Regions from separate parts of the Klebsiella sp. WOUb02 genome, predicted to be linked through region 2. Evidence: predicted binding sites of a transcription regulator. Region 2 holds the regulator's gene; the other holds the start of a gene.
What was found. The regulator PhoB, encoded in region 2, activates phosphate uptake and scavenging genes when phosphate is short. The targets are predictions, from matches to a motif close to CTGTCATAAAACTGNCNNAT.

Region 1: a site for PhoB is predicted at 1,636-1,655, ahead of uvrB (excinuclease ABC subunit UvrB). Genes of this name have one in related genera too.

Annotation. Positions count from the first base shown of each region.
Region 1 is NZ_CP170110.1:2,071,206-2,074,620, reverse strand. It holds gene bioD (dethiobiotin synthase) at 1-520, shown strand, start outside; gene ABOC21_RS16930 (ABC transporter ATP-binding protein) at 462-1,184, opposite strand; gene uvrB (excinuclease ABC subunit UvrB) at 1,922-3,415, shown strand, end outside.
Region 2 is NZ_CP170110.1:2,536,224-2,539,638, forward strand. It holds partial or broken gene phoR (phosphate regulon sensor histidine kinase PhoR) at 1-1,029, opposite strand, end outside; gene phoB (phosphate response regulator transcription factor PhoB) at 1,051-1,740, opposite strand; gene sbcD (exonuclease subunit SbcD) at 1,922-3,124, shown strand; gene sbcC (exonuclease subunit SbcC) at 3,121-3,415, shown strand, end outside.

The DNA.
Region 1 (3,415 bases), 470 kb from region 2:
CTATGAGCAGGTTAACCCGTTCGCCTTTGCTGAACCCACTTCGCCGCATATTATCAGCGCCGATGAGGGGCGTCCCATCACCGTCGCGGCCCTCTCCGCCGGGCTGCGCGAGCTGGAGAAGCAGGCTGACTGGCTGCTGGTGGAGGGCGCGGGGGGCTGGTTTACGCCGCTGTCTGAAACCCTGAGCTTTGCCGACTGGGTGCAGGAGGAGCGGCTGCCGGTGATTCTGGTGGTGGGGATAAAGCTGGGCTGCATTAATCACGCCCTGCTGACGGCTCAGGCGGTGCGCCAGGCAGGGCTGCCGCTGGCGGGCTGGATTGCCAACGACGTCCAGCCGCCGGGGAAGCGCCACCGCGAATACCTCGCGACCCTCAAACGGCTGCTGCCCGCACCCATGCTGGGCGAGATCCCGTGGCTGGAGGAGGCGTCACCGCGGGAGGATCTCGGCCGGTATCTCGATCTTAGCGCGCTGGATCGGGCGTCATCCACTTCGCCAGTAGCGGTTCATCCAGTTCCATAACGTCGCCCTGCGCCACGCTGCGCCCGCGGTGCAGCAGGCAGAAGCGGTCGGCCACCCGGCGAATAAACGGCAGGTGCTGCTCGGCGAGCAGCACCGTTAAGCCGATATCCCGGTTCAGGCGTACCAGCAGATCCCCCAGCTTATGCATAAAGTGCTGTCCGCTGCCGCGCGACGGCTCGTCGAGTATCAGCAGACGCGGTCGGACGATCAGCGCTCTCGCCAGCGCCAGCTGATACCTGTCGTCTTCCATAAGCGCGGCGCCCTTGCTCTGGCGAAGGGCGTAGAGCTGCGGAAACAGATCGTAAATCTCGCTGCTCACCACGGCGCCGGGCGTGCCGCCTGCCGCCAGCGCAACATGCAGATTCTCTTCTACGCTGAGCTGGGTAAAGATGCGCCGGTCCTGCGGCACGTAGCCGATACCGATGATGCTGCGTGAATGAGCGGAGAGCGGCATCAGGTCGCAGGGCGGCGCCCCGCGCTCCTGCCAGGTGATGCTGCCGCTGGCGACCGGGAGATTTCCGGTAATGCAGTTGACCAGCGTGGTTTTCCCCATGCCCTGGCTTCCCATCACGCAGGTGCACTCTCCTGGCCTGAGCTCAAGATCGACGTTCCACAGCGTGTGCTGGCTTCCATAGTACTGATTGACGGCGCGTAGACTCAACATAGACGTTTTCTCCTTTTTGGCGACGACGAGCGGGACAAACATTCTGCAAATCTCTTGCCAGGAAAAAGAAGTGACGGCATTTTTCTGCCAGCACAGGTCTCGCCTGCAGCCCCGCGCAGGGATCGGCGAAGCGGCTGCACTCTCCCGGTGCTAAGCGGCGTGAAACGTGGTGCAGAAAGCAGCAAAAAGGCGGCCGTCTTTAGCTGATAAACATCAAAAATAATTCAATAATATTTTTTAGCCGCGCGTTTTTGGTCGGCGGACAATTTCGGCCGGGTGGCAGAGGTCATGGCCTGCAGCGAGTTATCCACTATTCCTGTGGATAACCTTGTGTATTAGAGTTAGAGAACTTGCGGTAAGCTAGAGATTACGCGGCCTGCGGCGGAATTGGCGCGAAACCCGTCTTTTATTAAATTCTATTTAATATCAATTGGTTGAATAAAATCAATGGCTGTAAGGAAAGTGTCACCTGCTGCCATAAAAGATTCATCGCCTTGCTTGACAAATGTTAAATGACAAAATTTTCTGGGGATAACCTTACTCAGTGGCGGATTATTCCACAAGACGCTCTTTTTTTGCCCAAATGTAGCCGCATAGCGCGGGGTTTACAGGGCAAACAATAATACGATACTGGTTTTATATCCAGTGTTATTTATTGGCAAAAGCGGCGGCGGCGAGTAGAATTAAACACCTGCCGTTTCGCGCCGGGCGCTTCATCCTCCTTCAGGGTCAGACATATGAGTAAAACGTTCACGCTGCATTCCGCTTTCCGTCCCTCTGGCGATCAGCCGGAAGCCATCCGCCGCCTCGAAGAGGGGCTGGAAGATGGCCTGGCGCACCAAACGCTGCTGGGAGTCACCGGGTCGGGGAAAACCTTCACCATCGCTAACGTTGTTGCCGACCTGCAGCGTCCGACGATGGTGCTCGCGCCTAACAAGACCCTGGCGGCGCAGCTGTATGGTGAAATGAAGGAGTTTTTCCCGGAGAACGCCGTCGAGTACTTCGTCTCCTACTACGACTACTACCAGCCCGAAGCCTACGTGCCGAGTTCGGACACCTTCATCGAGAAGGACGCCTCGGTCAACGAACATATTGAGCAGATGCGCCTGTCGGCAACCAAGGCGCTGCTGGAGCGCCGCGACGTCATCGTGGTGGCCTCGGTCTCGGCCATTTATGGCCTCGGCGATCCCGACCTGTACCTGAAAATGATGCTGCACCTGACTACCGGCATGCTGATTGACCAGCGGGCGATTCTGCGCCGCCTCGCGGAGCTGCAGTACACCCGCAACGATCAGGCATTCCAGCGCGGGACCTTCCGCGTTCGCGGTGAGGTCATCGACGTCTTCCCGGCGGAATCGGACGATATTGCCCTGCGCATTGAGCTGTTCGACGAAGAGGTTGAGCGTCTGTCGCTCTTTGACCCGCTTACCGGACAGGTGGAATCGTCCATTCCGCGCTATACCATCTACCCGAAAACGCACTACGTTACCCCGCGCGAGCGGATCGTTCAGGCGATGGAAGAGATAAAAGTCGAGCTGGCGGACAGGCGTAAGGTGCTGCTGGAAAACAACAAGCTGCTGGAAGAGCAGCGCCTTAGCCAGCGTACCCAGTTTGATCTTGAAATGATGAACGAGCTGGGCTACTGCTCGGGCATTGAAAACTACTCGCGCTACCTTTCCGGGCGCGGGCCGGGCGAGCCGCCGCCGACGCTGTTCGACTATCTGCCGGCGGATGGCCTGCTGGTTATCGATGAATCCCACGTCACCATTCCGCAAATCGGCGGGATGTATCGCGGCGACCGGGCGCGTAAAGAGACGCTGGTGGAGTACGGCTTCCGCCTGCCGTCGGCGCTGGATAACCGTCCGATGAAGTTTGAGGAGTTTGAGGCGCTGGCGCCGCAGACTATCTACGTTTCGGCGACGCCCGGCGCCTATGAGCTGGATAAATCCGGCGATGAGGTGGTCGATCAGGTGGTCCGTCCGACCGGCCTGCTTGACCCGGTTATCGAAGTGCGTCCGGTAGGCACTCAGGTCGACGATCTGCTTTCGGAGATTCGCCAGCGCTCCGCTATCAACGAGCGCGTGCTGGTGACGACCCTGACCAAGCGGATGGCCGAAGACCTGACCGAGTACCTCGAAGAGCACGGCGAGCGCGTGCGCTACCTGCATTCGGATATCGATACCGTCGAGCGGATGGAGATTATCCGCGATCTGCGCCTCGGCGAATTCGAC
Region 2 (3,415 bases):
CAGCTGACGGTAACCTCCGTGCCCTCCGGAGTATGACTAATCGCGTTATACACCAGATTTGAGATCGCGCTGCGCAGTTGCTCTTCATTGCCGAGAACCTGCAAAGACTCGTCGACCACAAAGTGCAGGATATGCTTTTTCTGGCTAAGGGTTTGCGCCTCGCGCTCGACAACCCGCAGCATCGTCGGCACGTCGATTTTGTCGTTCATCGCCAGAACCGGGGCCGCTTCAATACGCGACAGCGTCAGCAGTTGTTTAACCAGCCCCTCCATGCGCTGGGTCTGCTCGCGCATGGTATGCAGAGCCTTTTCCCGCGTCACCCCTTCCAGCACCTGCTCCTGCATCATCTCCAGATACCCCTGCAGCACCGTTAGCGGCGTGCGCAGACTCGTGGCTGACGTTGGCAAAAAAGTTGCGCCGCGCCCCTTCAAGCTGGTGCATCTGCGTCACGTCGCGCGCCACCATCAGCATCTGCTTGTCGCTGTAGGGCATCACGCGGATTTCCAGATGGCGCGAGTTATTAAGGACCAGATTGAGCGGTTTGCTGAAGTCCTTGCTTTTTAGGTAGCTGGCGAATTCAGGGTAGCGCAGGAGGTTAAGGATGTTTTGTCCGCTGTCGTCCGGCCAGCGCAGATTGAGGATCTGCTGTGCGAGGCCGTTACACCAGAAGATCGCCCCCTCCTCCGTGGTTAGCACCACCGCGTCGGGCAACGACTCCGCTCCGCTGCGAAAGCGTTTGATCAGGCTGCCCAGCTCGCGCCGGCGCTTTTTATTACGCATCTGCATCTGATGGAGGCCGTACAGCAGCGGTTCCCAGCTGCCGCTTCCCGGCGGTGGCGTCATGCTGCGGTCTACCCACAGCCACCACGAAAGACGCAGTAAATTCCAGAAATGCCAGATAAGAAGTCCGGTCACCGCCGCCAGTAAAAACCACGGTAAATGACCAAATACCGCCCCGAGAATCAGGGCCGGGATACAACATAAGAAAAGCTCAAGCGCCAGCCTTTTCCATGACAGCCGTTCCAGCACGGTTCACACTCCTGTCGACATTCAGAAACGGGCGGAGAAACGATATCCCGTGCCGCGAACCGTTTGTACCATCCGGTCATGGCCACTCTGTTCCAGCGCTTTACGCAGACGGCGAATATGCACGTCTACCGTTCGGTCTTCTACATACACGTTAGTCCCCCAGACGTGATTCAGCAGCTGCTCGCGGCTGTATACGCGTTCCGGGTGGGTCATAAAGAAGTGCAATAGCTTAAACTCGGTCGGCCCCATATCCAGCGGGTTTTCGCCGGTCATCACGCGATGGGAGGAAGGATCGAGGCTCAGCCCCTGCATTTCAATCACCTCTTCCACCGCCATCGGGGAGATTCGCCGCATCACGGCTTTGATTCGCGCCACCAGCTCTTTCGGCGAGAAAGGCTTGGTGATGTAATCATCGGCGCCGGTCTCCAGGCCGCGAACGCGATCTTCCTCTTCACCGCGCGCGGTCAGCATCACGACCGGAATATCGCGGGTCATCGCCTCACGCTTAAGCTGCTTAATAAACTGCAGACCCGACCCGCCCGGCAGCATCCAGTCAAGGAGAATCAGATCGGGCCAGGGTTCATTGAGTTGGTTCACCGCGCTGTCAAAATCTTCCGCCTCGACGGGCTGAAAGCCGTTTTGCTCCAGAACAAAACAGACCATTTCGCGAATTGGAGCTTCATCTTCAACGACCAGAATTCTTCTCGCCATTATTTACCCTGTGTTTTTTAGCCATCAGTATAGAGTGCGGCGCCATTATGCGTCAGTTTTGTGACAGATTTATGAAAAAAAGGGGCGTATGACGATCGAGGATTTTGCATTGTGACACGCACTTAACTCCCTTTCCGTCAATGGTATACTGGCGGCAACGCTCTCAGGCTACGGAATATCTATGCGCATCATTCACACCTCTGACTGGCATCTCGGACAAAACTTTTACAGCAAAAGCCGCGCCGCTGAGCATGCGGCCTTTCTCGACTGGCTGCTGGCCAGCGCGCAGGAGCACGAGGTCGATGCCATTATCGTCGCCGGCGATATCTTTGATACCGGCTCGCCGCCGAGCTACGCCCGCGAGCTGTATAACCACTTCGTGGTTCAGCTTCAGCAAACCGGCTGTCGGCTGGTGGTGCTGGCGGGCAATCATGACTCGGTCGCCACGCTGAATGAATCGCGCGACATCCTGGCCTTTTTAAAAACCACGGTCGTGGCTAACGCCGGCCACGCCCCCTTCGTTCTGCCGCTGCGCGACGGCGCGCCGGGGGCGATATTCTGTCCGGTCCCGTTCCTGCGCCCCCGCGAGCTGGTCACCAGCCAGGCCGGGCACTCCAGCGGTGAAAAGCAGCAGCTGCTGCTCACCGCCATCAGCGACTACTATCAGCAGCAGTACCAGCAGGCCTGCGCCCTGCGCGGCGACCGATCGCTGCCGATTATCGCCAGCGGCCACCTGACCACCGTCGGCGCCAGCAAAAGCGACGCGGTGCGCGAGATCTATATCGGCACCCTCGACGCCTTCCCGGCCAGCCATTTTCCCCCTGCCGACTATATTGCGCTGGGCCATATCCACCGGGCGCAGATCGTCGGCGGCTGCGAGCATATCCGCTACAGCGGCTCGCCGATCTCCCTGAGCTTCGATGAGACCGGGAAAAATAAAAGCGTCAATCTGGTGACCTTTACCGACGGCCGTCTGACGGACGTAAGTCCGCTGGCGGTGCCGGTTGTCCAGCCGCTGGCGGTGCTAAAGGGCGATTTTGCCAGCATCTGCGAACAGCTTGACCGCTGGCAGGATAGCGCGGATCTGCCCGCCGCCTGGCTGGATATTGAAATCACCAGCGACGAATATCTGCACGATATCCAGCGCCAGATTCAGACCCGCTGCGAAACGCTGCCGGTGGAAGTGCTGCTGGTGCGCCGCAGCCGCGCCCAGCGCGAGCGCATCCTCGCCGGCGAACGGCGGGAAACCCTCAGCGAACTGCGGGTTGAGGAGGTTTTTGCCCGTCGCCTGGCGCTGGAGAGCCTCGAAGAGCCGCAGCAGCAGCGCCTCGAGCAGCTGTTTAACGAAACGCTGCACAGCCTGAACGGTGAGGAGCGCCTGTGAAAATTCTGAGCCTGCGCCTGAAAAACCTTAACTCGCTGAAAGGCGAGTGGAAAATCGATTTCACCGCCGAACCGTTCGCCAGCAACGGGCTGTTTGCAATCGTCGGGCCGACGGGGGCCGGGAAAACGACCCTGCTGGACGCCATTTGCCTCGCGCTGTACCACGAAACGCCGCGCCTGAGCAGCGTGTCGCAATCGCAAAACGATCTGATGACCCGCAATACCGCCGAATGCCTGGCTGAAGTTGAATTTGAGGTCAAAGGTATCGCCTACCGCGCCTTCTGGAGCCAGA